DNA from 3 places in the Pseudomonas sp. PS02290 genome. Region 3 is predicted to be linked to each of the others. Evidence: predicted binding sites of a transcription regulator. Region 3 holds the regulator's gene; each other region holds the start of a gene.
The links. Region 3 encodes FliA, which starts transcription of late flagellar genes. Its sites were predicted from a motif close to CTAAAGTTTNNNNNNNNNNNGCCGNTAA; they were not measured.
Positions count from the first base shown of each region.

Region 1: the regulator FliA is predicted to act here: its motif matches at 3,799-3,826, upstream of QMX88_RS17880 (methyl-accepting chemotaxis protein).
Region 2: the regulator FliA is predicted to act here: its motif matches at 3,218-3,245, upstream of flgM (flagellar biosynthesis anti-sigma factor FlgM).

Region 1 covers NZ_JASCOY010000042.1:1,898-15,125, reverse strand. Annotated here, with positions in the region: gene QMX88_RS17890 (NADH:flavin oxidoreductase/NADH oxidase) at 1-799, shown strand, start outside; gene QMX88_RS17885 (LysR family transcriptional regulator) at 928-1,803, shown strand; gene QMX88_RS17880 (methyl-accepting chemotaxis protein) at 1,838-3,733, opposite strand; gene QMX88_RS17875 (VOC family protein) at 3,892-4,317, opposite strand; gene QMX88_RS17870 (acyloxyacyl hydrolase) at 4,571-5,083, shown strand; partial or broken gene QMX88_RS29765 (cache domain-containing protein) at 5,416-6,447, shown strand; gene QMX88_RS29760 (methyl-accepting chemotaxis protein) at 6,463-7,302, shown strand; gene QMX88_RS17860 (GGDEF domain-containing protein) at 7,440-8,651, shown strand; gene QMX88_RS29755 (putative Ig domain-containing protein) at 9,023-13,228, shown strand, end outside.
Region 2 covers NZ_JASCOY010000123.1:403-6,680, reverse strand. Annotated here, with positions in the region: gene QMX88_RS26660 (hypothetical protein) at 1-923, opposite strand, end outside; gene QMX88_RS26655 (PAAR domain-containing protein) at 932-1,186, opposite strand; gene QMX88_RS26650 (flagellar brake protein) at 1,523-2,263, opposite strand; gene QMX88_RS26645 (flagella synthesis protein FlgN) at 2,346-2,813, opposite strand; gene flgM (flagellar biosynthesis anti-sigma factor FlgM) at 2,863-3,180, opposite strand; gene flgA (flagellar basal body P-ring formation chaperone FlgA) at 3,351-4,112, opposite strand; gene QMX88_RS26630 (chemotaxis protein CheV) at 4,186-5,118, shown strand; gene cheR (protein-glutamate O-methyltransferase CheR) at 5,163-5,990, shown strand.
Region 3 covers NZ_JASCOY010000112.1:1,267-13,856, reverse strand. Annotated here, with positions in the region: gene QMX88_RS26100 (chemotaxis protein CheA) at 1-2,056, opposite strand, end outside; gene QMX88_RS26095 (protein phosphatase CheZ) at 2,201-2,989, opposite strand; gene QMX88_RS26090 (chemotaxis response regulator CheY) at 3,009-3,383, opposite strand; gene fliA (RNA polymerase sigma factor FliA) at 3,625-4,368, opposite strand; gene fleN (flagellar synthesis regulator FleN) at 4,365-5,198, opposite strand; gene flhF (flagellar biosynthesis protein FlhF) at 5,317-6,660, opposite strand; gene flhA (flagellar biosynthesis protein FlhA) at 6,672-8,801, opposite strand; gene QMX88_RS26065 (anti-sigma factor) at 9,437-10,168, opposite strand; gene QMX88_RS26060 (sigma-70 family RNA polymerase sigma factor) at 10,165-10,728, opposite strand; gene QMX88_RS26055 (DUF3455 domain-containing protein) at 10,840-11,382, opposite strand; gene QMX88_RS26050 (fasciclin domain-containing protein) at 11,620-12,177, opposite strand; gene QMX88_RS26045 (anti-sigma factor) at 12,252-12,590, opposite strand, start outside.

The sequences.
Region 1 (13,228 bases), on a different contig from region 3:
CCAGATCGCCCACGCCGGTCGCAAGGCCAGCGCCAACCGTCCATGGGAAGGTGACGACCACATGGCCGCCGATGATGCCCGTGGCTGGCAGACCATCGCACCCTCGGCCATCGCCTTCGGCGCCAACCTGCCGAAAGTCCCCCAGGAAATGACCCTGGACGACATCGCCCGGGTCAAGCAGGACTTCGTCGACGCTGCACGCCGTGCCCGTGAAGTCGGCTTTGAGTGGATCGAGCTGCACTTCGCCCACGGTTACCTGGGCCAGAGCTTCTTCTCCGAACACTCCAACCAGCGCACCGATGCCTACGGTGGCAGCTTCGACAACCGCAGCCGCTTCCTGCTGGAAACCCTGGCCGCCGTGCGTGAAGTCTGGCCGGAAAACCTGCCCCTGACCGCGCGCTTCGGTGTGATCGAGTACGACGGCCGTGACGAGCAGACCCTCAGCGAATCCATCGAACTGGCGCGCCGCTTCAAGGCCGGCGGTCTTGATCTGCTCAGCGTCAGCGTCGGTTTCACCATCCCGGAAACCAACATCCCGTGGGGCCCGGCCTTCATGGGCCCGATCGCCGAACGCGTACGCCGTGAAGCCGATATCCCGGTGACCTCGGCGTGGGGTTTTGGCGATCCGAAACTGGCTCAGGCCGCCGTGCAGAACGGTCAGCTGGACTTGGTGTCGATCGGCCGGGCGCACCTGGCGGATCCGCATTGGGCTTATTTCGCCGCCAAAGAACTGGGCGTCGACAAAGCCTCGTGGACCCTGCCTGCGCCCTACGCGCACTGGCTGGAACGCTATCGTTAAGCGTCCCGCGTAAAAAAATGCCGCCCTTGAGGCGGCATTTTTATTTGTCGACGGCACTGGTTACTATCCGCTGCCGGCCGCCTGTGGGTGCGCCCTGCCCGATTTGAATTTCCTTCAAGGACCTGCCGATGATCAGAGAGTTGAAAACCTTCGTCTGCGTCGCGCGTCGAGGCACCTTTGCGGCGGCCGGGCGCGAGGTCGGGCTGACCCAGTCGGCGGTGAGCGCGCAGATCAAGAACCTCGAAGACGCTCTGGGCGTCACCCTCTTTGATCGCACCGGCCGCGCCGCCACCCTCAACGCCGCCGGACAACGCGCCGTGGCACTGGCCGAAGAAATGCTGCAGCTGTTCGGGCGCATGGGCAGCCCCGACAGCGCCAATGACTTTCGCGGCGCGCTGCGCATCGGCGCCATCAGCACGGCGCAGACCGGCATCCTGCCGCAAGCCTTGGTGGCGCTGCGCAGCAAGGCGCCGTTCATCGAGGCCAGTCTGGTGCCTGGGGTTTCATTGAACCTGCTCAGTCAGGTGGACGCCGGCGAGCTCGATCTGGCGATCATGATCAAACCGCCGTTCGCCCTGCCCAAAGAGCTGCACGCCGAGGTCCTCGCCAGAGAACCCTTCGTGCTGATCACACCATCCGGCATGCAGGGCGACGACCCTCGGCAGATCCTCTGCGACCACCCTTTCATTCGCTACGATCAGCGCTCGTTCGGCGGCCGCCGGGTCACGCAGTTCCTGCGCGAGCGCAAACTTGAGGTGCGGCAAACCCTGGAGCTCGATGAGCTGGACGCCATCGTCAAGATGGTCCGCGCCGGGTTGGGCGTGGCGCTGGTGCCCATGGCCGGGTTGTGGCTGGAGCATGCGGAGGACGTGCGGATCATCGACCTCGGTGAGCTGACCTTCTTCCGCGAGATCGTGCTGGTGAGCAAATACCTGCAGCGGCACACACCGCTGCTGGAATTGTTCAGAAGCTGCGTTGTGGACGCGCTCCCCCGCGCAGACTGACGCCATTGCCCGTCGTGCAAGTGCGCCTCGGCGGTCACACCTTGAATTTTCCGACCAGCGTCTGCAAGTGCACGCCCAACCGGGCGAGTTCAACACTGAACGCTGCGGTTTGTTCGCTGGCGGCCGATGTCTGCTCGGAGACTTCGCGAACGCTGATCACGCTGCGGTTTATCTCTTCCGCGACGGCGCTTTGCTCTTCAGCGGCAGCGGCAATCTGGTGGTTCATCGACTCGATGGACAGCACCGAGCGGGTGATGCCGCCCAGGGACACCCCGGCGCGCCGGCTCAGTTCGACACTGCTGTCAGTCAGCACGCGGCTGTTTTCAAGGCTCCCCGCCACCTGCTGCGTGCCGCTCTGCAGACCGGTGATCAGTTGCTCGATTTCTTCAGTGGAAGACTGGGTACGCTGGGCCAGGCTGCGCACCTCGTCAGCGACCACCGCAAAGCCCCTTCCCGCCTCGCCCGCCCGCGCAGCCTCGATGGCGGCGTTCAGCGCCAGCAAGTTGGTCTGCTGAGCGACCGACTTGATGACATCGAGGACGCTGCCAATTTTGCCGCTTTCGGTTTTCAGGTCCGCCATGGCCACCGTCGAGTGGCCGACTTCGGCAGCCAGGCGCTCAATTTGATTGATGGCCTGACGCACCACCTCGTCACCGTCGCGGGCCTCGCGGGTGGCGGTGGCCGCGGCCTCGGAAGCGCTTTCCGCGTTGCGTGCAACTTCCTGCACTGTGGCCGCCATCTCGTTCATGGCCGTCGCCACCTGATCGGTCTCGATCTTCTGGCTATTGACGCCCGCACTGGTTTGCTCGGTGATCGCTGACAATTCCTCGGCGGCACTGGCGATCTGCGTCACGCCATTGCGCAGGCCGGCAATCAGTTCGCGCAGGTTGACCGTCATCCGCGCCATGCTGCGTTGCAACATGCCCAGTTCGTCTTTGCGCGACACCACACGGGCATTTGTCAGGTCACCACCGGCCACCTGCTCGGCAGTGCGAAGCGCGTCCATCAAGGGCAGGACAATCAAGCGAGTGATCAGCCAGGCCGCAAGAATGCCGAGGATCAATGCGCCCAGTGTCGCGCCGCCCAACACGTTACGGGCGGCGTCCACATCTTCGCTGCGCAATACGGCCTGATTTTTTGCCAGTGCGTTACTGGCGGCAAACAGGCTGGCAATGTCTTCGTTCAACCCCAACTGAGCGTTGGCGGCTCCCGCTTGAGCCTCGCTGAACTGGCTGACCGTCAGCAAATAAGCGTCGAGGGCCGAGCCGAGGTGTTGCACGGCATCGTTTTGTGCCGCCGGCAGCGCCTGGCCAAGGACAGTGGTGTAGGCGCGAGCGTCACTGATGGCTTTTTTGGCCGGTGCTTCAAGCTCGGGTTTGAGACTGTAGGTGTAGCCGCGCAATTGGAAGCGCGCCTGCTCGACCAAGGCCTGCGCCTTCACCACCGCAGCGGTCTGCGCAGCGTCGCCGTTCGCGGAAATTGCGGCCTCAATCTTCTGCAATTGCTCCACCGCGGCGTCCGCATTGCTGCCGAAAATCCCACGAGAGGCCTCGCGATTCTGCACAGATTGAACGTAGTCGCTGAAGTGCGCGCGGTAGCGCTTGACCGCCTCCGTCGCCGACTGAATATGCGGGATATTCAACGCCGAATCGAAATTGGCGCGGCAGTACGCCAGGTGACTGTCGAGGTTGTCCAGCGCCTTGACCACCACAGCGGCGTGATCTACATCGTAATTGAGCGTGTAGGACAAGCGCGCGATGCGCATGTCACGCGTCAGGTCATTGAGCTTTGAGATGTCGAGAATCCGGTCTCCCCTTTCACTCAGTCCGCCGATCCCGGACCACCCTGCCAACGCTATCAGTAGGGTCAACACCAGCACTGCGCCAAAGCCCAGAGACAGCTTGGATCTGACGCTGATGTTTTCCAGCATCCTGTTCATCGCAGTGAGCATAAGTTTTCCAGTCCGATCCGATCATTAAGAGATGCTGAATCGGTTTATCGGCCGCTGGACAGGTAAGTTGAAGTGGCTGCAGTGCGGCTGAAACGAAAACGGGCGCCTTTGACAAGCACCCGAGGGGCACGCCCGGATTATTTGGCGAACAACTGACTCATGTCCTTGAACGCCTTGAATTCCAGCGCGTTGCCGCACGGATCGAACAGGAACATGGTGGCCTGCTCGCCCACCTGGCCCTGGAAGCGGATGTAGGGTTCGATCACAAACTTAGTTTCCCGGGCGCGCAGACGCTCCGCCAGCGCCTCCCATTCTTCCCAGTGCAAGATGATGCCGAAGTGCGGGACCGGTACGTCGTGGCCATCCACCGCGTTGGAATGCACGGATTCCTGGGAAGTGGTCTTCGGGTGCTCATGGATGACCAGTTGATGACCGTAAAAATCGAAATCGACCCATTGCTCGCTGGAGCGGCCTTCGGAAAGACCAAATACGTCGCCGTAGAAGTGGCGCGCGGCGGCGAGATCGTAAACGGGAATGGCGAGATGGAAGGGCGAGAGGCTCATGGGCGATCCTTGGAGCGGGAATGACAGAGCGGATTGTTGACCCTAATCGCACGCCGTAAAAGCGAATTATCCTTCTGCCGAGCCTCAACAATTTTGATCAATCGGGCGCTTGATACCGCTTGAATCATTCCAAAAACGAAGTTTTGGGAAATTTCATACAGGGCCAATGGAACTTTCGTAGTGGCGTTCTGCCCTACATCCGTTCGGGTGATTACTCTCCCCGGTTTTATTGACCTTTCTGGCTATCTCCACCATGAAAAAGCTACTGCTCGCTGCCCTTTGCCTGTCTTCTTTCGCCATGACCGCCAACGCCACGCAGATCTCCGGTGCATTGGGTGCCACCAGCCAAGGTGGCGTCACCGGCCGCGTTGCCCTGGGTTTCGACTGGGACAAGTCCTGGCTGGAAAGCTCCACCGGCAAGCTGACCGGCTATTGGGACCTGGGCTACACCTACTGGGAAGCAGGCAAACAGGCAGGCGCTCGCCACTCGGCGTCCTTTGCCCCAGTGTTCGTTTATGAGTTCGGCAGCGGTCCGGTGAAGCCCTATATCGAAGCCGGTGTGGGCGTTTCGTTGTTTACCGGTTCATCTGCGGGTGACCAGAAGTTCGGTTCCGCTTTCAACTTCGAAGACCGTCTCGGTGCCGGCCTGAAATTCGGCGACACCCAGCGCGTCGGCCTGCGCGTTACCCACTATTCAAACGCAGGAATCAAGGAGCCTAACGACGGGATCGAATCCTATGCGCTGGTCTACAGTCATGCGCTCTAAGGGATGAGGACTTAGCTGCGAGCTCGAGGCTTCAAGCTTCAAGCGCTGTACTTCGTGCTTGGGCCGCATAAGTCGAATGCCAGAGGGCTGCTTTTTGCAGCCCTTTTTTTTGGCGTCTGCCCTGCTCCACTTCCTCACGTCCTCGCCCTCCGCCCTCCTCGCTTAGCACGGTTACATGACTTGCGGGCCGTACACCCAGGACCGATTGTCAGATTCCAGTCAAATAGAGGCCTGTTTTGCGCAGCAAGCCATTCATCTATCCCGCTGGCCGCCGATAGCCCGACTGACACACTGCAATCCTTTCCCTGCAATCGCTTGAAGGCCCTCAAGGCATGACCAAATCCCTGAAATTCAGCCATAAAATCCTGCTGGCGGCGTCGCTGGTGGTGATCGCCGCGTTTACCTTATTCACCCTCTACAACGATTATCTGCAACGCAACGCCATCCGGGATCAGTTAAGGGAAAGTCTGAACCAGATGGGCGAAAGTACGGCCGGCAATATCCAGAACTGGATGTCGGGACGCATCCTGCTGGTGGAAAACGTCGCCGAGGGCGCCGCCGTGTCGTCGCCCGAGGTGTTCAACCGGCTGCTCGGTCAGCCGACGCTGATCTCGACGTTCATGAGCATCTACCTGGGCAGAGCCGATGGTTCATTCGTGACGCAACCGCCTGATGACATGCCCGGCGATTACGACCCGCGCACCCGCCCGTGGTACACCGATGCACTTAAGGCCGGCAAGACCACCTTGACCGAGCCCTATCTGGACGCCGTGACCAAAGGCCTGATCGTGACCATCGCCACGCCGGTGAAAGGCCCTTCCGGCGTCGCCGGCGTTGCGGGCGGCGACCTGAGTCTGGAAGTGCTGGTGAAGATGATCAGCGCGCTGCGCCTGCAGAACGACGGCCATGCCTTTCTGGTCGACGCCAACGGCCGCATTCTCGTGCATCCGGACACCTCGCTGGTGATGAAAACCCTGGCCGAGGTCTACCCGAACGCTACGCCGCGCCTGTCCGAAGACGTCAGCGAAAGCGAGCACGCCGGCAAGACCGAAGTCGTCACCTTTGCTCACGTTGACGGTCTGCCGTCGGTCAACTGGTACGTCGGCATCGCGGTGGACAAGGCCCAGGCCTACGCCGCACTGGGCGATTTCCGTAACTCGGCGATCGTCGCCACGATCATCGCGGTGGTGCTGATCATTGCGCTGCTGGGCGTGTTGCTCAGCGTGCTGATGCGTCCGCTGAACACCATGGGCCGCGCCATGCACGACATCGCGGCAGGCGAAGGCGATCTCACCAAGCGCCTGGAGATCCTCAGCCAGGACGAATTCGGCTACCTGGGCAACGGCTTCAACCTGTTCGTGGAGCGGATCCATGACTCCATGCGCGAAGTGGCCTCCTCCACCGTGCAGCTCAACGAAGTCGCGCTGCGCGTGGTCAGCGCGTCGAACTCCTCGATGCTGAACTCCGATCAGCAGGCCAACCGCACCAGCAGTGTGGCGGCAGCCATCAACGAGCTGGGCGCTGCGGCGCAGGAGATCGCACAGAACGCCGCCATGGCGTCCGGGCATTCCAGCGATGCGCGCAATATGGCGTCCAGTGGTCAGGCCGTGGTCGGTCAGAACATTCAGGCGATGAACCGTTTGTCGACGCGCATCAGCGGCGCCAGCGAGCAGATCGAGCAGCTGAACACCAAGACCGCCAACATCGGGCAGATTCTGGAAGTCATCACCGGGATCTCCCAGCAGACCAATCTGCTGGCCCTCAACGCTGCCATCGAAGCAGCACGCGCCGGGGAAGCCGGGCGCGGGTTTGCCGTGGTCGCTGACGAGGTCCGCAGCCTGGCCCATCGCACCCAGGAGTCGGCCAGTCAGGTGCAGAAAATGATCGAGGAGCTGCAGCACGGCGCCCGTGAAGCGGTGGCGATCATGAATGACAGCCAGCGCGAGAGCCATGAAAGCGTCAGCATCGCCAATCAGGCCGGCACCAGCCTGGAAAGCGTGACCGTGCGTATTGGCGAGATCGACGCGATGAACCAGTCGGTCGCCACCGCCACCGAGGAGCAGACTTCGGTGGTCGAGGCGATCAACGTCGACATCACCGAGATCAACACACTGAACCAGGAAGGCGTGGAAAACCTGCAGGCCACGTTGCGCGCCTGTTCCGACCTGGAACGTCAGTCGGTGCGTTTGACGCAGCTGGTGGGCAGTTTCCGGATCTGAGGCAAGACGGAGCGCTGTTCATCGCAAACCTGACGCTTGATCGGTCAGTCCTTGCGAAAACGGCGCTCCGACGAAATGATGGCACTAAGACATCACCGATGATGTCATAGTCCGGTAACCCATCTCTTTGGTGCAACATGCTTTCCTTTGTCCTCGATCGACCTGGCCCCCATGACGCGCAACTTCTCGCCGAGGTCGATCGCACCATCGCATCGCGTTTTCGCAGCCTGCGTTTCAGCACTGAGCTGGAACAGCGCTACGAGGCCGAAACGCTTGAGCAACGCCGCCAGTTTCTGTCCGCCGTGGGCATCGGCGGCATCCTCATCTACAACCTGTTCATGGTCAGCGACTGGCTCAGCCTGAACGACATGTTTACCTACGTGGCGCTGGGCCGTGTCTGCCTGATGACGCCGATCTTTATGATTCTGCTGATCATCGCGCGGCGCGCCAGCACCCGACGCATTGTGGAAGCGACGGCAGCCATCGGCACCGTGACGTGTTCGGTGATGCCGCTGATAGCGATGATCTACAGCGAAAGTCCGTTCCGCTTGCACTATCAGCTGGGGATGCTGCTGATCATGGTGTATTGCACGGTGATCCAGCAGGTGCCGGTGCGCTGCGCGGCGGTGGCCATGGCCTGCATGCTGGTCATTCAGCTGGTGACCACTTACCTCGCTGAGTTCGCCGACTTTCAGATCTGGCAAGCCAATGCGCTGTTGTTCTTCTCCACCGCGGCGTTGCTGATGATGGCGTCGTGGTTTCTGGAACACGGAAGCCGCCTGAGTTATCTGTTTGCGTTGCGCGGGCAGTTGCTGCGAGCGCAACTGGTGGAACTGGCGCGCATCGATTCGCTGACGCAATTGTTCAACCGGCGTTTTCAGGGCGAGGTGCTGGCCTCCCTGTGGAGCCGCGCAACGCAGACCCCCACGAACGTCGCGGTCATCCTGCTGGACATCGATCACTTCAAATCCTACAACGACAACTACGGGCATCTGCAGGGCGACACCTGCCTGCGGTTGCTGAGTGGCGTGATCCAGCGCACGGCGCAGAAAGCCGACGCCCTGACCTTTCGCTTCGGCGGCGAGGAAATCATGGTGCTGATGACCCACGCCCACCCGGCCCAGGCCAGGGCCCTGGCAGAAAACCTGCGCGCGGCGGTCGCCGCGCTGAACGTGCCTCACCCGGTGCTGGGCGACGGCGCCAGGGTCACCATCAGCCTGGGCGTCGCCATCGCCAGCGCACCTCAGACCAGCGCCGAAGCGCTCATCGCCATGGCCGACAAGGCCCTCTATGCCGCCAAGGGCGAAGGCCGCGACTGCCTGCGCTGCGCCCCCGCTGAAGTGGCCTAGTAGGCCCGCTAACCCATAATAGGACTCGGCTAACGCGAACTTTGCGGGACCGGCTTTAGCCGGGAAGGCGTCAGCATTCACACCGCAGAATCGAGGGTGCCCACACGGGCCTCTTCCCGGCTGAAGCTGGTCCTGCCAAGCGATCTTCATCGCTCGCAGACTCCTCATCTCTCCAAAAGTGCCAGAAAAGCATATCCCTTCAAACGTCAATTACGTGACACCAACAACCACCGAAATGTGCCGATCGTCACAAAACGACGGTTTTCCGACATACGGCGACAACTTTTCCGTTCAGGTGGGTCATACCTGCTGCAGTGCCGATTGGAAATTGGCACGCAGCGTGACCTCAGCCTGTGACCGGAGATAAGTACATGATTTTTAACGTCCAAAATTTTGGCGCCAAGGGAGATGGCGTCTCTGACGACACCGCGGCCATCCAACAAGCGATTGATGCAGCTGCGGCGGCGGGTGGAGGACAAGTCTATGTACCCCCCGGGACCTACATCGTGTCAGGCGGCGAGGAACCATCCGACGGCTGCCTCATGCTCAAGAGCAACGTCTACATGTACGGCGACGGCATGGGCGTCTCCAACATCAAGGTCGCGGACGGTTCGGACACGAAAATCACCGGCGTCATCCGCTCCGCCTACGGCGAAGAGACCCACGACTTCGGGCTGAGCAACCTGACCATCGACGGCAACCGGGACAACACCACCGGCAAGATCGATGGGTGGTTCAACGGCTACATCCCGGGCAAGGAAGGTTACGACTCCAACGTCACCCTCGATGGCGTGGAAATCAAGGACTGCTCCGGTTACGGCTTTGACCCCCACGAACAGACCGTGAACATGGTCATCAAGAACAGCGTGTCCCACGGCAACGGCCTGGACGGCTTTGTCGCTGACTTCCTCAGCGACAGCACCTTCGAAAACAACATCGCCTACGACAACGATCGCCACGGTTTCAACGTGGTCACCAGCAGCCACGATTTCACCCTCAGCAACAACGTCGCCTACGGCAACGGCGGTGGCGGCATCGTCGTGCAGCGCGGCAGCGAGAACATCCCTTCGCCGAACAACATCACCATCACCGGCGGTGAGGTCTATGGCAACGGCGCCGAAGGCGTGCTGATCAAGCTGTCCAGCGAGGTCACCATGACCGGCGTCGACATCCACGACAACGCCAGCGCCGGCGTTCGCATCTACGGCAGCAACAACGTCGACGTCATCAACAACACCCTGAGCAACAACTCACTGGGCGGCGGCGTACCGGAAATCATCATTCAGTCCTACGACGACACCAAGGGCGTTTCCGGCAAGTATTACAACGGCAGTGACAACACCGTTCAGGGCAACACCATCAACGGCAGCGCCCTGTCGACCTATGGCGTGGCCGAGCGCAACGAAGACGGCACCGACCGCAACGCCATCATCGGCAACACCATCACCCATACCACCAAGGGCGACACCCTGGTGTATGGCGATGGCAGCTACGTCAGCGCGACCGTGCCAGTGGTGGCGGTTCAGGGCACCGACGGCAACGACACCCTGCTGGGCAGCGACGCCAACGAGATTTTCTACGCCGGCGCGGGCAATGACACCGTCAACGGCGGTGGCGGCAGCGACATCCTCATCGGCGGCGCCGGGGTCGACAAGCTCACCGGCGGCGCGGGCGCGGACATCTTCCGCTTCACCAGCGAGTCCGACAGCTACCGCACCGCGACCACCAGCTTCGACGACACCATCACCGACTTCGACCCGACCCAGGACAAGATCGACCTCGCCGGCCTGGGCTTCACCGGGCTGGGCAACGGCCGTGGCGGCACCCTGCAGATCAGCTACAGCGCCAGCAACGACCGCACTTACATCAAGGATTACGATGCCGACACCAACGGCAATCGCTTCGAGCTGATCCTCGCCGGGAATCTGGTCAGCGCACTGACCGCCGACAACTTCATCTTCAACCGCACCCTCACCGGCACCACCGGCAACGACTCGCTGCAGGGCACTGACGGGGCAGACACCTTGCTGGGTCTGGCCGGCAACGACAGCCTGGCGGGCGGCGCCGGTGACGATCGTCTCGACGGCGGTGCCGGGCAGGACACCCTGAGTGGCGGCGCTGGCGCTGACACCTTCGTGTTCTCCAGCCGAACCGACAGCTACCGCAACTACAACGCCGGCGGCGCGAATCTCGGCGACGTGATCACCGATTTCGACGTCACCGCCGACAAGATCGACCTCTCCAAGCTGGGCTTCACGGGCCTGGCCGACGGCATGAACAACACCGTGTACGCGGTGCTCAACGACGCCGGCGACAAGACTTACATCAAGTCGCTGACCGCCGATGCCGAAGGCAACCGCTTCGAAGTCGCGCTCGTGGGCAACTACCTCGACAAACTGACCAGCGCCAACTTCGTCTTCGCCACCGCCCCGACGGTGAATCAGGCGCCCGTCGTCGCCAACCCGCTGCTGGACCAGAACGCCACCGAAAACACGCCGTTCAGCTACGTCGTGCCCGGCACCAGCTTTACCGATCCGGACAACGACACCCTCAGCTACAGCGCGACCCTGGCCGACGGCACCGCCCTGCCGACCTGGCTGATTTTCGATGCCGCGACCCGCACCTTTAGTGGCACACCGGGCAACACGGCGTCGGGCACCTACGCGATCAAAATCACCGCGAGCGACGCCAGCAACGCCACCGTCAGCGACAGCTTCACCCTCGCCGTGCAGGACGTGCCAGTGACGCCGGGCGTGATCAACGGCACGCCGGGCAACGACACGCTGACCGGCACCACCGGCAACGACCAGATCTTCGGCGGGGCGGGCAATGACACCCTGAACGGCGGCGACGGCAACGACGTCCTCATCGGTGGCGCCGGTGCCGACAAACTCACCGGCGGTGCGGGGGCGGACGTGTTCCGCTTCACCTCCACCCAGGACAGCTACCGTACGGCGACCACCAGCGCCAGTGACCAGATCCTTGATTTCGATGTCACCGCCGACAAAATCGACGTCTCGGGCCTGGGCTACGGCGGCCTGGGCAACGGCCTCAACGGCACGCTGCAGGTGACCTACAACGCCAGCACCAACCGCACCTACGTCAAGGACAACGTCGCGGACGCCAACGGCAACCGTTTCGAACTGTCCCTGGCGGGTAATCTGGCCGGCAGCCTCAACGCCAGCCACTTCGTCTTCGCCAGCCAGAATGCGCCCGTCAACGTGGCGCCGGTGGTGGTGATTCCGCTGCTGGACCAGAACGCGACGGAAAACTCGCCGTTCACCTACGCGGTCACCAGCAACAGCTTCTCCGACGCCAACAACGACGCGCTGACCTACACCGCGACCCTGGCCGATGGCAGTGCTCTGCCCGACTGGCTCAGCTTTGACAGCACCCGCCTGACCTTCAGCGGCACGCCGACCAGCACCGCCTCCGGCAACTACACGCTGCTGATCAAGGCCACCGACCCGTCGGGCGCGTCAGTCAGTGACAGCTTCGCCCTGGCAGTGGCCGATGCGCCGGCCAGCACCATCACCGGCACCGACAACGGCGAAGCGATCGCTGGCACTGCCGGCGCCGACCTGATCCTCGGCCTGGGCGGCAACGACACCATTCGCGCCGGCGCAGGGCCGGACATCATTGACGGCGGCGCGGGTCGCGACTCGCTGTATGGCGGCGACGGTGCTGACACCTTCCGCTACACCAGCGTCCAGGACAGCTACCGCGACTACAACACCGGCGGTGTCACCGCGACTGACACGATCTACGATTTCACCCACGGCGTGGACAAGATCGACGTCTCCGCCCTGGGCTTCCTCGGCCTGGGCGATGGCAGCAACGGCACGCTGTACCTGAGCCTCAACGCCGCTGGCGACAAAACCTACATCAAATCCAGCGTCCCCGACGCTGACGGTCACCGCTTCGAGATCGCCTTAAGCGGCAACTACATGAACACCCTCACCGCCGACGACTTCGTGTTCGGCTCCCGGGCCGACCAGGACATTCTGTTCCTGCCGACCCTCGGCCAGTCCAACGCACGTCTGCTGCGCATGACCGAAGACGACAGCCAGTCCGGCACCACCATGCTGGTGGACGGTTTGAGCAAATACACTACCTACGACGTGCGCAGCCAGTTCAACGACGCCGACGGCAATGGCATCGACATCGCGGTGGGCGGCAGCACGGTCAACGGCCTGTCGACCTTCGGCCCTGAAGAGCTGAAGCTGTGCTGGTGGCTGACCGACACCGACCAACCGGGCCCGGCCCTGTTGCGCGCCGTGGCCTTGCTGAACGACCAGCTCACCGAGCTGAAGTCGATCGACAACGTGACCATTGGCATCATCTGGGGCCAGGGCGAAGAAGCGGCGCAGGAAATCGCCCGCGCTTCGGACAAGGACGCTGCGGCGGCGGCGTACAAGGCGGCGACCTTGTCGGTGTTTGATTACCTGCACGCGCAGTTCGGTAACTTCAACGTGTACATGATGGAAACAGGTCACTACGACCAGGACGCGGCCCGCGCCCGCGGCTTCTCGGAAGAGAAGATCGCCGGCATCGTCGAAGGTGTCGGCTACGTCCGC
Region 2 (6,278 bases), on a different contig from region 3:
CCGCTGCTTGAACCGCTGTCGGTAAGGTCCAGCACCCATTGGGCCTGGCCGGTGGAGGCTTGGGCCGCCAGGCAGCCGAGGGCCATCCGCGTCCATTCGGCAGCGACGGTCCCGACCTGGCCGCACAGCGACGGGGCCTGAAACTGCTGATTGAAGGTCTGCTCGGGGGCGGTATTCGCGGTATCGGTCCGCGCGTCCCGCTTGAGTGAAACGAGGGATACCACCTCACCCAGGGGCGCCGGATCCGCAGCGTGTGCGTTGGCCGGCAGAGTGGCCCAGCTGTCGATGCTCAGGCACAGATGGCCGGGCATGCTCAGGTTGCCGGACAGCAATTCGGCAAGCCACGGCCCCGGTGCCTGGCCGGCGATACGGAAACCGCCACCGGGCAGCCACGCCTGGGGCCACACACCCACCACGGTTTCGAACCAGACGAGTGGATCGACATGGGACGGCGGGAACAGATGCACTTCAACCTGCGTCCAGTCCGCAACTCGCTCGAGCAGCGGGCACTGGGTCAGGGTCGCCTGCAGCAGTTCCATGGCGCGGGCGAGCGGGTCGATCGAGGGCAGAGGAATCGCGTCGATCTCGATCCGCCGCAACAGTCGGCGCGAGCCGTTGGCAGCCATCAGCCTTGGGTCGTGACTCAGCGCGTTCGCGTGCCTGGGGATGTCCTGGACAGGTAACCGCTGATCCAGGGAATGCCCGGGCAGTCGGAGCCAGACGTCCTCGACGCTGACGCTCTGCGCGCAGAAATCACCTCGGGGTTTGGCCCGGTCCAGCAGGCGCTGGGCGGCTTCCTGCGCCAGGCGCTTTTCGGAAATTCGGTCGTACATGTTCCGCCGCGGCCGGATGTCATGCTGAGGGGCATGAGGCAATGGCAGCTCGACAGGTTTGCCGAACAGTCGCTTGATAAATGCGTTCATAAGGACCCCTACAGAATGCGGCAGTCATCGTGGGTCGCGACGAGGGCGTCGCCGCACAGCAGGCGATCCCCGTCGCGGGCAATGGGCCGATCATCGACGAGGCAGGTTTCATCCCCTTCGGCGATTGCACAGGGGCCGTGAAAGCAGAGCACGTCGTCGCCGTGGCGGGCGACTTCGAGACCGTGCAGGAACGTGGAGGGCGAGCCTTGAATGACTCGACCGCCTTTGAGGGTAGGGTCGTTGAGAACGATGATGGGGCGCATGACGAAACTTCCCTGAGATGTGGCCGCGGCGAGCGTCCATGCTCCGGTGCGTTTGAGCCGCGAAATTAACACAGGGTCAGGGCCTTGAAAGTGGCACAGATTATTTCAAGACGCGTCCTACTTTGGCGCGGTGAAGAGTCCTACACGCGGGCGTGATGAGGTTCGCATTTTGATCGAACAGGCGCGGTTTGGAGGGGGGTTGAGCGGGGCTGGAGGCGTTGCGGGATTGGATCAGGACGCGCTATTGGATGTGCGCGTTATGGGGGAGGCGATGGCAGCGGATGTCGGCAACCGGCCAGCACGCCCTGAAACGCGCCAGCCGGTCATCACAAACGATCAGAAATCGTCGTCTTTGTCGAAGCGTCGCGCTTCGCGCTGCAGCTGATACACGAAACGCTCAACCTGACGCTGCACCAATCCACTCATGTTGTGGAAGCGCACACCGGCGAACGTGGTGTTGATCCTTTCTTCGAAGTGCAGATAGCGCAGTTCGACCGGCGTGGTCATGTTGCCGAAGGGCAGGGAGGCGATGAAGCGCTCATAGACCTGGCCCAGTTGCATGCGCTCGGAGATATCGCCCTCAAAGCGCAGCTTGCAGCCGGTGGCGGAGACATCCAGCAGTTTGCCGCGCAACGGAAATTTGAGCCGGTCGCCGCCAATCTCGACATCAATCAGCGAAGCCAGCTTCAGGGCCGCGCGAAACGCGTTACGGCGCTGGTGATAGACGACTTCTTCAGGGAGAGGGCCGCGATAGCTGCGCGGCTCTTCGATCACGGTCAGCTGGGCTTTGCTTTCCCAGGCGATGCGCACACCGTCGTGAAAACCTTCGACCCGGAAGGGCTCACCGCTGGCAAGGAAACGCTCGCCATCTCGGGGGATCATCTCGTCGAAAATGACCTGGTTGGTGTCACGGTCGACGTCGATCACGTAACTCTGAAAACGCTGGGTGCGTTCGTGAAACGTGATGATCAACGGGTCATGACTTTCCATCAGCAGCCGCAGATTGGCGGCGATTTCCAACGGGGTGGTCAGTACCTTCGGGGGCTGCGGAACATCGTCCGCGCTTGAGGCATTCACGGTCTATCCATCTCCAGGCAAATAACGGCAGCGTGCAGCGCGCGGCATATTGCCACCACAGTGCGCACCTTGATACAAGAACTTACGCCTGGCTGAGCGGACGCGGCCTGGCTTTGCCCGACGTCGAACCGCGACTGTCGTACAGCGTGGGCGTGTCGCCGCCGTTGAGAATCCTCAACTGCTGTGCCGTGGTGAGTTGCTGGAGCTGGATAAGGCTGCCGTTCTGTTCGTTGGCCGCCTGGCATTCACTCATCAGCGCGCTGAGTTCATCGCCTGCGGTCAACAAGGCTTCACCCACTGACGAATGTTTCGCCACTTCTTCGAGTCCCGCTCGATTGGCGGGCAGACCCAGGCTGGTCATCAGCTGGGTACGTCGGCGTCCATGCTGCTCGAGCACGATCACCAGCGCCTGTTTCTGCGCCAGGATGTGTTCCATCTCGACCATATTGCGCCCGTGAAGCGCCACTGACTCGGCCTTCAGGATGTCCAGCAGATGCCGGGTTGGCGCAATGTCGTCCGTGATCAGTTGAAGCAATGTAGTGTCTTGCATCGCATGCCCTGGTGTTTAAGCGTCCAGAAGCCCCTGCGCAGACCTGGGGCTAGCGCTGGGCTTCGAAGTTAAGCAGTTTGCTTGCAACACGATTGCTGTCGACCTTATAGCTGCCGTCGGCGACCGCCTGCTTCAACTCAGCCACACGGGCGCTGTTGACGACAGGCTGATCACGCAACGAATCACTGATCTTCTGCAACTGTTGAGCTTCGCTGCTCAAATGTACTGCCTCACCGCTACCGGGCACGCTCGAGGTGCCGCTGACCGCTGCCGTAGCTTCGGTTTTGCTGGCTTCCTTGGTGCTGGCAGTACGTGTTGTACCGCCAACGGTAGTGGAGCTGTTCAAACGATTGAAGTCGATGACCATGATTGAAAAACCTCTGGGTTCTAGGACGCTTGCCTTGGTTTCGGCCAGACCCGGAATAACTTTAGGGCCCGTGCGAAAACAGTCTCGAATGGACTTCGCACGGAGCACAGGGGTTCCGAGTGTAGGAAAAGCGCAAGCGCAGCGCCAGAGGTCTTACCTTCACATGTCAGTTACATAGCGACCTCGACTTGCCCGGGCGCAACGATATTGGCCTTGATCACCCGTTGGGAGTTGAGGTTCTTCACCCGTATTTGCTCGTTGAAACCGCCGTCGGACAAGGCTTCGCCCGGCATGCGCACGCTCATTGAACCGCTGCGCGCACTGATCACCACCTGGTCGCCCTTATGGACCATTTGCGGCTGATCGAGGTGGACGGGCGTCAGGATCTGGTCGATGACCGTTGGTCGGACAACTTTTTGCCCGACTGCCTGATCGACTGAATCCAGGAAGCCTTGCCCCAGCAGGCTGACGTCGCGTTCGCGCAGCGCCACATCGTTTTCCGTCACGATTGCGTCGCGCTTCATGGGCCGGACGGCCGTGACCACATTGCGGTAAAGGTGTACCTGGGCCGGCACAAACACCGTCCACGGGGACGTGCCTTCGCAGCGAATCTTCACGGTGACGCGGCCGATGGGCTGGGCCGGGCTTTCCAGTGAGGCTGTCAAATCCTTGTCGCACAGCGGCATGCGCAGACGCGGGTCCAGCTGTTTGACTTCAATTTCGTAGCGGCCGGCGGTTTGGTTGGTCGCCATGTAGTCTTCAACTGTGAATTCAAGAAAGCCCTGGGTCACGCCGATAAGTGTTTCAGGCAGGGTCATGTTGTCCGCCCGGCTCAGGCTGGCGGCACACAACAGACACAGCGCGACCAGCACGCAGAGAAAGCTGCGGGTTGCGGGTGCCGGGCGTCGGGATACTGTCGTTTGTGTGTTCATGATGAGTAAATAGCAAGGCCCGTGCCGCTTACCGTTCCGGTAGCGCAATTGGTCGTTTTGGGAGGTGTGGTGCATGGCTGGTGTGATGGATTCAGTAAACCAGCGCACTCAACTGGTCGGGCAGAACCGCCTTGAACTGTTGTTGTTCCGGTTGGACGGCAAGCAGTTGTATGGGATCAACGTGTTCAAGGTAAAAGAGGTGCTTCAGTGCCCGAAACTTACCCATATGCCCAAATCCAGTCCGATTGTGCGCGGTGTGGCAAATATTCGTGGCGGGACTATCCCGATCCTCGATCTGGCGTTGGCGACCGGTGGCAAGCCGCTGGCTGACATTACCAATTCATTCGTGATCATCACGGAGTACAACACCAAGATTCAGGGCTTCCTGGTGCATGCGGTGGAACGCATCGTCAACATGAACTGGGAAGACATTCATCCGCCACCCAAGGGCACCGGTCGCGACCACTACCTCACGGCAGTGACGCGTCTGGACAACCAGCTGGTGGAAATCATCGATGTCGAGAAGATCCTCGCCGAAGTGGCGCCGGTCTCCGAGAACATCTCGGTCGGCGTGGTCACGGCGGAGGTGCAGCACAAGGCGCTGTCGCTGCGTGTGCTGACGGTCGATGACTCCTCGGTGGCGCGCAAACAGGTGACGCGTTGCCTGCAAACCGTCGGCGTGGAAGTCACGGCGTTGAATGACGGTCGTCAGGCACTCGATTTCCTGCGCAAACTGGTGGATGAAGGCAAGAAGCCGGAAGAAGAATTCCTGATGATGATTTCCGACATTGAAATGCCGGAGATGGATGGCTATACCCTCACTGCGGAGATTCGCAGCGACCCGCGCATGCAGAAGTTGCACATCGTGTTGCATACGTCGTTGTCCGGCGTGTTCAACCAGGCGATGGTCAAGAAGGTCGGCGCGGATGATTTCCTGGCCAAGTTCCGGCCAGACGATCTGGCGGCGAGGGTGGTAGATCGTATCAAGGCGGCAGATATCAGCTGAGGAGGGGTTTTCCTCCTTGCTGTTCACATGATTTGAGAGGCGGCATGTCTACAGGTAATTTGGATTTTGATCAGTTCCGGGTATTCCTGGAAAAAGCCTGTGGCATTTTGCTGGGTGAAAATAAGCAGTACCTGGTTTCCAGCCGCCTCAACAAGTTGATGGAGCAGCAGTCCATCAAATCGTTGGGCGAGCTGATCCAGCGGATCCAGACTCAGCCGCGCAGTGGTTTGCGTGAGCAGGTGGTGGATGCGATGACCACCAACGAGACGTTGTGGTTTCGCGACACGTACCCCTTCGAGGTGATGAAGAACAAGGTCTTGCCCGAGGCGATCAAGGCCAGCCCTAACCAGCGTTTGCGCATCTGGTCGGCGGCGTGTTCGTCGGGTCAGGAACCGTATTCGCTGTCGATGACGATCGATGAGTTCGAGCGCAGTAACCCGGGGCAGTTGAAGTCGGGTGCGCAGATTGTGGCGACGGATTTGTCGGGTCTGATGTTGAACAATTGCAAGACGGGTGAGTACGACAGTCTGGCCATCGGCCGAGGGTTGTCGCCGGACCGTCTGCAGCGTTTCTTCGATCAGAAGACGCCAGGGCGCTGGACGGTGAAGGCGCCGATCAAAAGCCGTGTGGAGTTTCGTTCGTTCAATCTGTTGGACAGTTATGCGGCGTTGGGCAAGTTCGATATCGTGTTCTGTCGCAACGTGCTGATTTATTTTTCGGCAGAGGTGAAGAAGGATATTTTGCTGCGTATTCATTCGACGTTGAAGCCGGGGGGGTATTTGTTCCTGGGGGCGTCGGAGGCGTTGAACGGGTTGCCCGATCATTATCAGATGGTGCAGTGCAGTCCCGGGATTATTTATCAGGCCAAGTGATTGGCTGCGGTTTTGCTTTGATGAGAACCCCGCTTAGGCGGGGTTTTTTGTTTCGTGTTGGCGCTGAGATTGTTGGCTGCCTCTTAGCCGGAGCGGCGCTTAGAGGGGGCTGCCTAACGGCAGACATTTCGCCTTCGGCGAGTTACTTGGAAAAGCACCCCAAGTAACCAAGGGTGCTTGCTCCTGGTTGGGCTCCTCCTTCGTCGGAGTACCTTCACTCCGGTCTCGCTCCGTGGGCCCGCGCCGAACGGGCATCCATACCCTGACGGCGCTCTCGCCGCATCCATG
Region 3 (12,590 bases):
GCACGATCACCACTTCCTGACCGTCGACGACGTTGGTGGTCGACAGGTCCAGGTGGAAGATCTCGTTGACGTTGACCAGCGGGAACGCGAAGGCCTGGTTGCCCAGCATGACCATCAGCGTCGGCATGATCGCCAGGGTCAGCGGCACCTTGATGATGATCTTTGAGCCCAGGCCTTTGGTGGAATTGATGCTGATGGAGCCGTTGAGCTGGGCGATCTTGGTTTTCACCACGTCCATGCCCACGCCACGCCCGGACACATCGGAAATCTCGGTCTTGGTCGAGAAGCCCGGCGCGAAGATCAGGTTGTAGCAGTCGGTGTCGCTGAGGCGATCCGCTGCATCCTTGTCCATCACGCCACGCTTGACCGCGATGGCACGCAGGACCGCAGGGTCCATGCCTTTGCCGTCATCGGAAATCGACAGCAGGATGTGATCGCCTTCCTGTTCGGCGGCCAGAATTACACGACCGTTCCGGGACTTGCCCGACGCCTCGCGCTCTTCCGGCGACTCGATACCGTGGTCGACCGCGTTGCGCACCAAGTGGACCAGCGGGTCGGCCAGGGCCTCGACGAGGTTCTTGTCCAGGTCGGTTTCTTCACCCACCAGTTCAAGGCTGATTTCTTTCTTCAACTGACGCGCCAGATCGCGAACCAGTCGCGGGAAGCGACCGAACACTTTCTTGATCGGCTGCATGCGGGTCTTCATGACCGCGGTCTGCAGGTCAGCGGTGACCACGTCCAGGTTGGACACGGCCTTGGACATGGCTTCATCGGCGCTGTTGGCGCCCAGGCGGACCAGGCGGTTACGCACCAGCACCAGTTCGCCGACCATGTTCATGATTTCATCCAGCCGCGCGGTGTCGACGCGCACGGTGGTTTCCGCTTCAGACGGCGGTTTTTCGCTGGGCGCCGGCGCCGCAGCGCGAGCCGGTGCGGGAGCAGCAGCCGGTGCAGCTTTGGCCGGCGCTGCAGCAGCAGGCGTCGCTTTGGCCGGTTCGGCTTTGGCGGGCTCGGGCTTCTTGGTCGGTGCCGCTGCGGCCGGCGCTGCAGCTGCAGCTGCACCGGCAGCCACGGCAGGTTCGAACTTGCCTTTGCCGTGCAACTGATCCAGCAGGTCTTCGAATTCGTTGTCGGTGATCTCGTCCGACGCAGCGGCTTTCGACGCAGCGGCGGGTGCAACCGGCGCGGCAGGTGCAGCGGCAGCAGGTGCCGCAGCGCCAGGAGCCGCAGCGCCGACGGCGTCCGGTGAGAACGAGCCTTTGCCGTGCAACTGATCCAGCAGCGACTCGAATTCGTCGTCAGTGATTTCGTCACTGGCCGGTGCGGCAGACGGCGTCACAGCCGCTGGCGGTTGCACCGCGTCAACGGCGAACTGGCCTTTGCCATGCAGCTGATCGAGGAGTGATTCGAATTCGGCGTCAGTGATTTCATCGCTGGCCGCCGTGCCAGCCGGCGCAGCGGGAGCCGCTGCTGCCGGCGCAGCTGCAACGGGTGCCGCGGCAACAGGCGCAGACGGAGCCGGTGCAGGCGCACCTGCCGCTTGCGCCTTGACGGCGTTGAGCGAATCCAGCAGCTGTTCGAATTCCAGATCGGTGATGTCTTCGGACGGCGCTTCAGCGACCGGCTCTTCAACCACCACCGGTGCCGCAGCGATTTCTTCTGCCGAGGCTGGCTCGGCCAGGCGAGCCAGCGCGGCCAGCAATTCAGGCGTGGCCGGGGTGACGGCAGAACGCTCGCGCACCTGACCGAACATGCTGTTAACAGTGTCGAGCGCTTCGAGCACCACGTCCATGAGCTCCGAGTCGACGCGACGCTCACCCTTACGCAGGATGTCGAACACGTTCTCGGCGATGTGACAGCATTCAACCAGCTCGTTGAGCTGGAGGAAGCCGGCGCCCCCTTTTACAGTGTGAAAACCGCGAAAAATTGCATTGAGCAGGTCCGCATCGTCAGGCCGGCTTTCCAGCTCGACCAACTGCTCTGACAACAGCTCGAGAATCTCGCCGGCCTCTACCAGAAAATCCTGAAGGATTTCTTCATCGGCGCCGAAGCTCATTGGGGGGTGCTCCTAAAATTAACCGTCAAACCGATCCGGAGGCTGCACTGACGGCCTGCGCGCATTGCTTTCGTCGAAGCATTGGCGCGCGGGTCCAGCAGCCACTTTCACAGAAAACCTGAAGTCCGAGACAGAATGACCGAATCAGAATCCGAGGCTGGATAGCAGATCGTCAACATCATCCTGTCCGGATACAACGTCTTCACGTTTATCGGCATGAATCTGCGGACCTTCACCCTTGGAGTGAAGTTTTTCTTGTTCTTTTTGCTGACGGAACATTTCCTGGTCGTGCTCGATGCCCGCGAAGCGGTCCACCTGGCTCGCCATGAGCACCAGCTTGAGCAGATTGCGCTCGACTTCCGTGACCAGCGTGGTCACGCGCTTGATCACCTGACCGGTGAGGTCCTGGTAATCCTGGGCCAGCAGAATGTCGTTCAGGTGCGCAGAGACCTCGGTGGTCTCCTTCTCGCTGCGGGTCAGGAACACATCGACGCGGCGGGCCAGATCACGAAACTCTTCGGCGCTGATCTCGCGGCGCATGAAGCGTCCCCAATCGGCGCTCAAGGACTTGGCGTCTTCAGTGAGCCCGTGCATCAACGGCGTGCTCAGCTCTACCAGATCCATGGTCCGGTTCGCCGCGTTTTCAGTCAGCCTGACGACGTACGACAGCCGCTCGGTGGCGTCGGTGATCTGGGAGACCTCCTCGGCCTGCGGCATGTTCGGGTCGATCTGGAAGTTGACGATCGCGCTGTGCAGCTCGCGCGTCAGTTTGCCGACTTCCTGATACAGGCCGCGGTCGCGGGTCTGGTTAAGCTCATGGATCAGTTGCACGGCGTCGCCGAACTTGCCTTTTTCAAGGCTCGCGACCAGCTCTTGTGCGTGTTTCTTCAGGGTTGACTCAAAGTCACCCATTGTCGAATCTTTGGAATCCATAGCGCCCTCGCAGCGGACATCAGCTATTGACGCGCTCGAATATCTTTTCGATTTTTTCTTTGAGCACTTGCGCGGTGAACGGCTTCACCACGTAGCCGTTCACACCGGCCTGAGCGGCTTCGATGATCTGCTCGCGCTTGGCTTCGGCAGTGACCATCAGCACCGGCAGGCTGCGCAGACGCTCGTCGGCACGCACCTGACGCAACAGGTCGATGCCGGACATGCCCGGCATGTTCCAGTCAGTGACGAGGAAGTCAAAAGCGCCGCTTTGCAGCATCGGCAATGCGGTGAGTCCGTCATCTGCTTCGGCCGTGTTGGTGAACCCAAGGTCACGCAACAGGTTTTTTATGATCCGCCGCATCGTTGAGAAGTCATCAACGATGAGGATTTTCATGTTCTTGTCCAATTCGACCTCCAAGCAGTCTTTAACGCGTTCAGCACCTGAACGCGCGTTCAATCAATACCGGCTGTGCCGAACATCAAGAGGGGGTTGAATCGACCGGAACAAGCGCAGCGAAACCGGATCATCTACGACCCGGTTCGACCGACTCCTGCCGTGTCTCATTTGCTTCCCGCTCACGTCTTGCACAGCCGGTCTTACACGCAACACGCAGGCCTCGCGGCCTGCGCCTGATTCACGAACGTGCGCGCCACTCGCCAAGACGACCGCGCAACCGCGCCGCGCATTGACTGTGCAGCTGGCTGACCCGCGACTCGCTGACCCCCAGGACCTCACCGATTTCCTTGAGGTTCAGCTCTTCGTCGTAGTACAGCGACAACACCAGGCGTTCACGTTCGGGCAAGTTGGCAATGGCCTCGGCCAGCGCAGCCTGGAAGCGCTCGTCTTCCAGATCCCGCGACGGTTCGAGGGACTGGCTCGCGCCGTCCTCGTGCAGCCCTTCGTGTTCGCCGTCCTGCAACAGGTCGTCGAAACTGAACAGGCGGCTGCCCAGGGTATCGTTCAAAATCCCGTAGTAATCGTCGAGACTCATTTCAAGTTCGGCAGCAACCTCGTGATCTTTAGCGTCACGGCCGGTTTTTGCTTCGATTGCACGAATCGCGTCACTGACCATGCGCGTGTTGCGGTGGACCGAGCGCGGCGCCCAGTCCCCCTTGCGCACTTCGTCGAGCATCGCACCACGGATACGAATACCCGCGTACGTCTCGAAGCTGGCCCCTTTGGTGGAGTCGTATTTGGTCGAGACTTCGAGCAAGCCAATCATGCCCGCCTGGATCAAATCCTCGACCTGCACGCTGGCCGGCAGACGCGCCAGCAAGTGGTAGGCGATTCGTTTGACCAGCGGGGCATAACGCTCGATCAGCTCATACTGGGAGTCTTTGGACGATTTGCTGTACATGCGATAGCCACTTGCTGTCATGAGACGGGCCCTGCGCTGGTTTGATGCACGAGGCGTTCTACGAAAAATTCCAGGTGGCCGCGCGGGTTCGCCGGGAGCGGCCAGGTGTCGACTTTCTGCGCGATGGCCTTGAACGCCAGGGCACATTTGGAACGCGGAAACGCTTCGTACACGGCGCGCTGTTTCTGCACGGCCTTGCGTACGCATTCGTCGTACGGCACGGCGCCCACATATTGCAGGGCCACGTCGAGAAAACGGTCGGTGACTTTGGTCAGCTTGGCGAAGAGGTTGCGCCCTTCCTGCGGGCTCTGGGCCATGTTGGCCAGGACGCGGAAGCGGTTCATGCCGTAATCGCGGTTGAGCAGTTTGATCAGGGCATAGGCGTCGGTGATCGATGTGGGCTCGTCGCACACCACCAGCAGCACTTCCTGGGCCGCGCGGACAAAGCTCACCACCGACTCGCCGATGCCGGCGGCGGTATCGATGACCAGCACATCGAGGTTGTCGCCAATGTCACTGAACGCCTGAATCAGCCCGGCATGCTGCGCCGGGGTCAGGTGGACCATGCTCTGGGTGCCCGATGCCGCCGGCACGATGCGTACACCGCCCGGGCCTTGCAGCAAGACATCGCGCAGCTCGCACCGCCCTTCGATGACATCAGCCAGGGTGCGTTTGGGGGTCAGACCCAACAATACGTCGACGTTGGCCAGACCCAGATCGGCGTCCAGCAGCATGACGCGACGTCCCAGCTCGGCCAGTGCCAGTGAAAGATTCACTGAAACGTTGGTCTTGCCTACGCCACCTTTGCCACCGGTCACCGCGATAACCTGTACGGGATGCATGCTGCCCATGTTAATTGTTTACCTTGTCTTGCTTAGACCTAAGCCACATGTCGGGCTGCACGTTCAGTGTCTGAACAATGCCTGGCAGACCATCGATGCAGGAAAATTCCACTGTCATTTTCTTCACCTAGCCCGCGCGCTTGCCGGTGCTGTGATAAAGATCCGCAAACATATCCGCCATCGCTTCCTCGCTCGGCTCCTCCTGCATCTGCACGCTGACAGCCCGGCTCACCAATTGGTGCCGACGCGGCAAATGCAGATCATCCGGTATCCGTGGGCCATCGGTGAGATAGGCCACAGGCAGTTCGTGTGTCACGGCCAGGCTGAGCACTTCGCCAAGGCTGGCCGTTTCGTCGAGCTTGGTCAGGATGCACCCGGCCAGGCCGCAACGTTTGTAACTGTGATAAGCCGCTGACAGCACCTGCTTCTGGCTGGTCGTCGCCAGCACCAGGTAGTTGCGCGCCTTGATGCCACGCCCGGCGAGGGTTTCCAGTTGCAGACGCAGGGCCGGATCGCTGGCTTGCAGGCCGGCGGTGTCGATCAACACCACGCGCTTGCGCAACAGCGGCTCCAGCGCCTGTGCCAGGGACTGGCCCGGGTCGACGTGGGTGACCGGTACATTGAGGATCCGGCCCAGGGTTTTCAGTTGCTCCTGAGCGCCAATGCGGAAACTGTCCATGCTCACCAGCGCGATATTTTGCGCGCCGTATTTCAACACATATCGGGCCGCCAGTTTAGCCAGCGTGGTGGTTTTGCCCATGCCGGCAGGACCGACCATGGCAATCACACCGCCCTCTTCCAGTGGCTCGACGTCCGGCGTGGCAATCATGCGGGCCAGATGGGCCAGCAGCATGCGCCAGGTGTGAGCCTGATCGTTGGAGTCCGGGACCATCGCCAGCAAGTCGCGGGACAGCGGGCCGGAAAGGCCGACCCGTTGCAGACGGCGCCACAGATTGGCCTGTTGCGGACGGCCGTCTCGCAGCTGGTTCCAGGCCAGCGAGCCCAGCTGGACTTCCAGCAGTTCGCGCAGGCCGTTCAATTCGGAGCGCATCGCTTCGTAGGCGCGGTCGCCAACGCCCGGCTCGGCGTTGCGCTCGGCGCGTTCGGCGGCCACTGCGGCGTGGACGGACGGGCGAAACGGTTCTTCCAGCGTCGGTTCGATCTGCTTGCTGTCATCCATCGCAAGGCCGGCGAACAACTGACGGTTGGCGACAGTGTCCAGCTCGCTGCGGTGGGTCAGCTCAGCCTGAGCAGTGACGATGAGCGACTGAGTCTTGCGCAGCTCGTCTTCGAGTTCGATGTTCGGCACACGCGGGGCCAGCGCAGACAGCTTGTAGTCCAGGGCGGCGGTCAGTTCCACGCCGCCAGCGATCCGCCGGTTGCCGATGATGGCGGCTTCAGCGCCCAGCTCATCGCGAACCAGTTTCATGGCTTGTCGCATATCGGCGGCGAAAAAACGCTTAACTTGCATGACTCACTACCTCAGCCGTTAGGCCCGACAGTCGCTACGATGGTGACTTGCTTATTGTCAGGAATTTCCTGGTAAGCCAAAACATGCATATTCGGTACAGCCAACCGTCCAAAGCGAGACAACATGGCGCGAACCGGACCTGCGACCAACAAAATAACCGGCTGCCCCTGCATCTCCTGACGCTGCGCCGCTTCGATCAACGAGCGCTGAAGTTTCTCAGCCATGCTCGGTTCGAGGAGAACGCCTTCTTCCTGACCCTGACCTGCCTTCTGCAGACTATTTAGCAATATCTGTTCCAACCTTGGCTCAAGGGTGATCACAGGCAGCTCCGGCTCAATGCCGACAATGCTTTGGACGATTGCGCGGGACAACCCGACCCGTACGGCAGCCACCAGCGCGGCGGTATCTTGACTACGCGCAGCGTTGTTGGCGATGGCTTCGGCGATGGAGCGAATATCGCGAACCGGCACCTGTTCGGCGAGCAGCGCCTGCAGCACCTTCAGCAGGGCCGACAGCGACAACACGCCCGGGACCAGTTCTTCCGCCAGTTTTGGCGATCCCTTGGCAAGCAGGGTCATCAATTGCTGGACTTCCTCGTGGCCAATCAATTCATGAGAGTGCTTGTAGAGAATCTGGTTCAAGTGAGTCGCCACCACGGTGCTGGCGTCCACCACGGTGTAACCGAGGGATTGCGCCTGGGCACGCTGGCTGATTTCGATCCACACGGCCTCCAGGCCAAACGCCGGGTCTTTGGCAGTGATGCCATTGAGGCTGCCAAACACCTGACCGGGGTTGATCGCCAGTTCGCGGTCCGGGTAGATCTCGGCTTCGGCCAGGGTCACGCCCATCAGGGTCAGGCGATAGGCGCTGGGCGCCAGGTCGAGGTTGTCGCGGATGTGCACGGTCGGCATGAGAAAGCCCAGTTCCTGAGAGAGCTTCTTGCGCACGCCCTTGATCCGCGCCAGCAATTGACCACCCTGGTTGCGGTCCACCAGCGGAATCAGGCGGTAGCCGACTTCCAGGCCAATCATGTCGATCGGGGTCACGTCGTCCCAGCCCAGTTCCTTGGATTCCTGCGCGCGGGTCGGCGATGGCAGCAGCTCTTGCTGACGCTTGACCTCTTGCACGGCAGCCAGCTTGACCTGGTTCTCTTTCTTCCACAGCAGGTAGGCGCCGCCGGCAGCCACCAGACCGAGGCTGATGAAGGAGAAGTGCGGCATGCCCGGGACCAGGCCCATGACGATCATGATGCCGGCGGATACGGCGAGCGCCTTGTGGGAGGCAAACATCTGCCGACCGACCAGTTTGCCCATTTCTTCCGAACCGGAAGCACGGGTCACCATGATCGCGGCGGCGGTGGACAGCAGCAGGGATGGCAATTGCGCCACCAAACCGTCACCGATGGTCAGCAGCGCGTAGACCTTGCCGGCATCGCCGAAGCTCATGCCGTGTTGCAGGATGCCCACCAGCATGCCGCCGATGAGGTTGATGAAGAGGATCAGCAGGCCGGCGATGGCGTCACCGCGGACGAATTTGCTGGCACCGTCCATGGAGCCGTAGAACTCGGCTTCCTGGGCGACTTCAAGACGACGGCGTTTGGCTTCGGGCTGGTCGATGAGGCCGGCGTTGAGGTCGGCGTCGATGGCCATCTGTTTGCCGGGCATGGCGTCGAGGGTGAAGCGCGCGCTCACTTCAGAGATCCGGCCGGCACCTTTGGTGACGACGACGAAGTTGATGATCATGAGGATGGCGAAGACGACGATACCGACGACGTAGTTGCCGCCGATGACGACTTCACCGAACGCCTGGATGACTTTACCGGCGGCGGCGTGGCCGTCCTGGCCGTGGAGCATGACGACGCGGGTGGAGGCGACGTTGAGGGCCAGTCGCAGCAGGGTGGCGACGAGGAGGATGGTCGGGAATACGGAGAAGTCGAGGGGCCGCAGGGCATAGATACAGACGAGCAGGACGACGATGGACAGGGCGATGTTGAAGGTGAAGAAGACGTCGAGCAGGAACGGCGGCATAGGCAGCATCATCATGGCGAGCATGACGAGGAGCAGTAGCGGGACGCCAAGTTGTCCACGGCCCAGGCCGATCAATCCGGTTCTGGCGTGGGAGATTATTTGTGAGCGTTCCACCGATGGGCACCTGCGCGTTAAATCAATCTTTTGACGCCGAAGCGTTGTATCGGGGTTATTGCAAGAAGGGGTCCAACATTTGGGATTGGGTGAAAATATCAGAGTGCCAGTATTTAGATTTGTGTTCATCCGACGGTTTTGCATCGCTGCGGTGGAGATCAAGATCAAGAGCGTCGGCCTAAAGGCCTCGGTTTCGCCTTCGGCGAGTTACTTGGAAAAGCACCCCAAGTAACCAAGGGTGCCTGCTCCTGGCTAGGTCCCTCCTCCGTCGGGACTCCCTCACTTCGACGACGCTCCGTGGGCCCGCGCCGAACGGACATCCATGTCCTAGCGGCGCTCTCGCCGCATCCATGCGGCTCGGCCCACTCCGCTTCGCCTGCGTTCGGCCTGCACCCAAGTCGCGTTTTGTGGTGTCTGGACTTTTTGCGTATGAAGATCAGAAGCGCGCTTACGCTTAGTAGGACCGGCTTCAGCCGGGAAGGCGTCAGATGTGACACCGCAAATCATCAAGGGCAAACGACGCTCATGTGGGAGTGAGCTTGCTCACGAAAGCGGCCTTCCAGACGCTAGATGATTGGCCGATCGTTCCCCCGCTCCGCGTGGGAATGCCGCCCCCGACGCTCCGCGTCCAGCCGCTAGATCACTTTCACCGCCCGCCCAATAAATTGAATCGGCCCCGTAGGCTTGCCGGTCGGGGAGCCGTTGGGGTTTTCGAGGGTGAGTTCGAAGAGTTGGTTGGGTTGCAGCGGCGGCAGTTTGTTCACCGGTACGGAGAGGGTCTGGCCGGGTTTGACCAGGCCCAGGGACACGGGGCCCTGCCAGCCGTCGGCCTTGGTCCAGAACTGGAGGGCTTTGTCGGCGGGGACTGGGGTGGCGCCGAGCGGTATCAGCTGGATTTCTTCCGGGTTGCTGGCCTGGATGACCCAGCCGGGGGCCTGGTTTTGCGGGGCAACGAGCACGACGAGGTAGGTTGTGGGGTTCACCGGGGCGGTTCGGGTCAGGAGCATCGAGCCCAGCAGCAGGGTCGCAACGAGTCCTGCGCCGGCCAGTCCGCGCCACAGGGGCAGGAGATCCCACCAGGAATGCGACGTCACGGCAGGCGTTTGTACGGGAACTCGGCGGTCACGGCTGTTGACGCTGCGCTCGATCCGGTCCCACAGCCGTGGGCTTGGGGTGTGCGGTTCGGCGAGTTCGGTCAAGGCCAGAAGGCGCCCTTCCCATGCGTCCACCGCCGTACGCAAGTCGGCGTCCGTGGCGAGGCGGTTTTGGACATTGAGGCGTTGCTCGGCCGGCAGTGTGCCTAGCACGTACTCGCTGGCCAATGCGTCCAGTTCATCGGCGCTGTCGTTCGACGGATAGCCTGTCATCCCATGCACTCCCGCAATGCCACCAGACTGCGTTTGATCCAGGCTTTTACCGTGCCCAGTGGCGCGCCGATTTTCTGCGCTATCTCCGAATGCGAAAAACCGTCTACGTACGCATGAAGAATGCAGTTGCGACGCGCCGGTTCCAGTTGTTCGAGGCACCCGTAAATACGCCCCGAGCGGGCACGGTATTCGAAGGTGTCGGCGTCGGTGGCTGCCTCCAGAGAGGCCTCGGCCAGCACCGCGCTTTCGCTCTGTTCGCTGACCTGAACGATGTGCGCGTTGTCACGCATGAAGTTGAGCGCCAGGTGCCGGGTCACGCTGAAGATCCAGCCACGGGCAGTGCCTCGCGCCGGGTCGAAACTGCCAGCGCGGGTCCAGATTTTGAGGAAGGCGTCGTGCACGATGTCCTCGGCCAGCGCGTCGCTGCGGGCGATCCGTTTGGCGACGCCGAGCAGGCGCGCGCTTTCTTGCGTGTAGAGCGCGTGCAACGCCTGCTGCTCACCTCGGGCGCAGGCCGCCAGGCAGGCTTCGTAGTCAAAACAGTCTTCAGGTAGGGACAAAATGTTCAACCGCCAACGAAAAGAAATACCCCAGCCCAAAGGCCGGGGTTGCGTCGGTGCAGCGTAGATGACTTTGTACGTCGGCGACGCTGCCTGACGTGGGACGTTGGTCTACTTCGCGGCCCAGAAAATATAGTCCGCCTGATATTTCACGATTTCCTGCTTGCCCTTGGTCGCCGTCGAGCACTCCATCTTCGGCGCGACACCGCCTTTGGTTGCGACGCGCTGGATGTAACTGACGTTGCTCATCGCGCCCTTGCCTTCCGCAGGGTTGGCTTTCACCAACTGAAACGGAATGTCGCCCGTCCCGGCGGGGGCCACAGCGAGCTGCGTACCGGTGATCTTCGAACCGTCAGCGGCCTGCCACGTAGCCGGTGGCCCGAAGTACGTGCCGACCTGCTTGCCGCTGCGATCATTCAACACCGCTTTCGGGCCGACGAATGTCCATTCGGTCTGGCCGGCGGCGTTGGGCTTGTCGCGGCATTCGTAGGTGATCTCGCCCACGCCTACCGTCTCCATGGCGATCTTGTGCCCGTCCGGCACCTTCACCGTATCCGGCAACGCCATCTGCGCGAAAGCCGCCGGCGCCGTTGCCAGCAGGCAAGTGGCAGCCAATGAAACACCGAACGTGCCCAGTAATTTTTTAGCGTTCATGCCATCTCTCCATTGGATAAACAGGTCAGCAGCCATCGCTACTACTTGTACTACCCGGGGGAAAGGGAACTGGATGCAGCGGATTGAAAATAAATCTGTGCGGGGATTAGCAGGAGTACGGGAGGGATGAGCAGAAGGGCATTGAGTCGATCGACATGGCGCCCGCAGAAAGGCCAGGCCATGGACCCGGCGGACGGAATGAGCGTCCGCCGGGTGCTGCAACGATCAGGTCAGCGCTTACGGCATCAGCACCGAATCGACCACGTGGATGACGCCGTTCGACTGCATCACATCAGCGATGCTGACCGCGCTTTTGCCACCTTTGGCGTCCATCACCCAGAGCTTGCCGTCATGGGGCATCACGGTGAGGGATTCGCCCTGTACGGTTTTCAGCATCACCTTGCCGCCGTTCATTTTGGCGTCCGCCATCAATTGTTTGGCGGTGTGGGTGCCGGCGACGACGTGATACGTCAGAATTTTGGTCAGGTCAGCCTTGTTCTCCGGCTTGACCAGCGTGTCGACGGTCCCGGCCGGCAGTTTGGCGAAGGCTTCATTGGTGGGGGCGAAGACAGTGAACGGGCCTTTGCTGTTGAGCGTGTCTACGAGACCTGCAGCTTTGACCGCCGCCACCAGGGTCGTGTGGTCCTTGGAGTTGACGGCGTTCTCGACGATGGTCTTGGTCGGGTACATGGCGGCGCCACCGACCATGACGGTATCGGCGGCAAAGCCCGGGGATGCAGCAAGACAAAGGGCAGCGAACGAGACAGCGGCGATGCGTTTGGCGAGGGTCAACATGGTAGTTCTCCCGGATTCTTAGGTCCTTCGGATGAAGGTGGGAGATATACGAAGCGAGCGACGGAACGGATGCATCAGAGTGAGGATATTTTTCCCTGGGCGACGACCGGTCCGGTCGGCAGCCCGCTCGGTGACCCGTTCAACGGCTCAAGGGTGATCGCGAGCACCGCACCGCTGGCGAGCAGGTCAGCCAGTGGCGGCGCTACGTTCAATGTCGCGGGGGCATTGGCCGGCAGCAGGCCCAGCGACCGAGGCTTGCCATCGGCGGCGATTACCCACGCCTCGGCACTTTTACCCGGCCAGTCTGCGCGGCCCGTGTTGACGAACAGGACGCTTCGCCGGTCAGGGTTGATCGTCGCGGCAAACAGCGTCGTGCCGTCGCTCTGTTCGAGACGCGCCAACAAGGCCGGCCC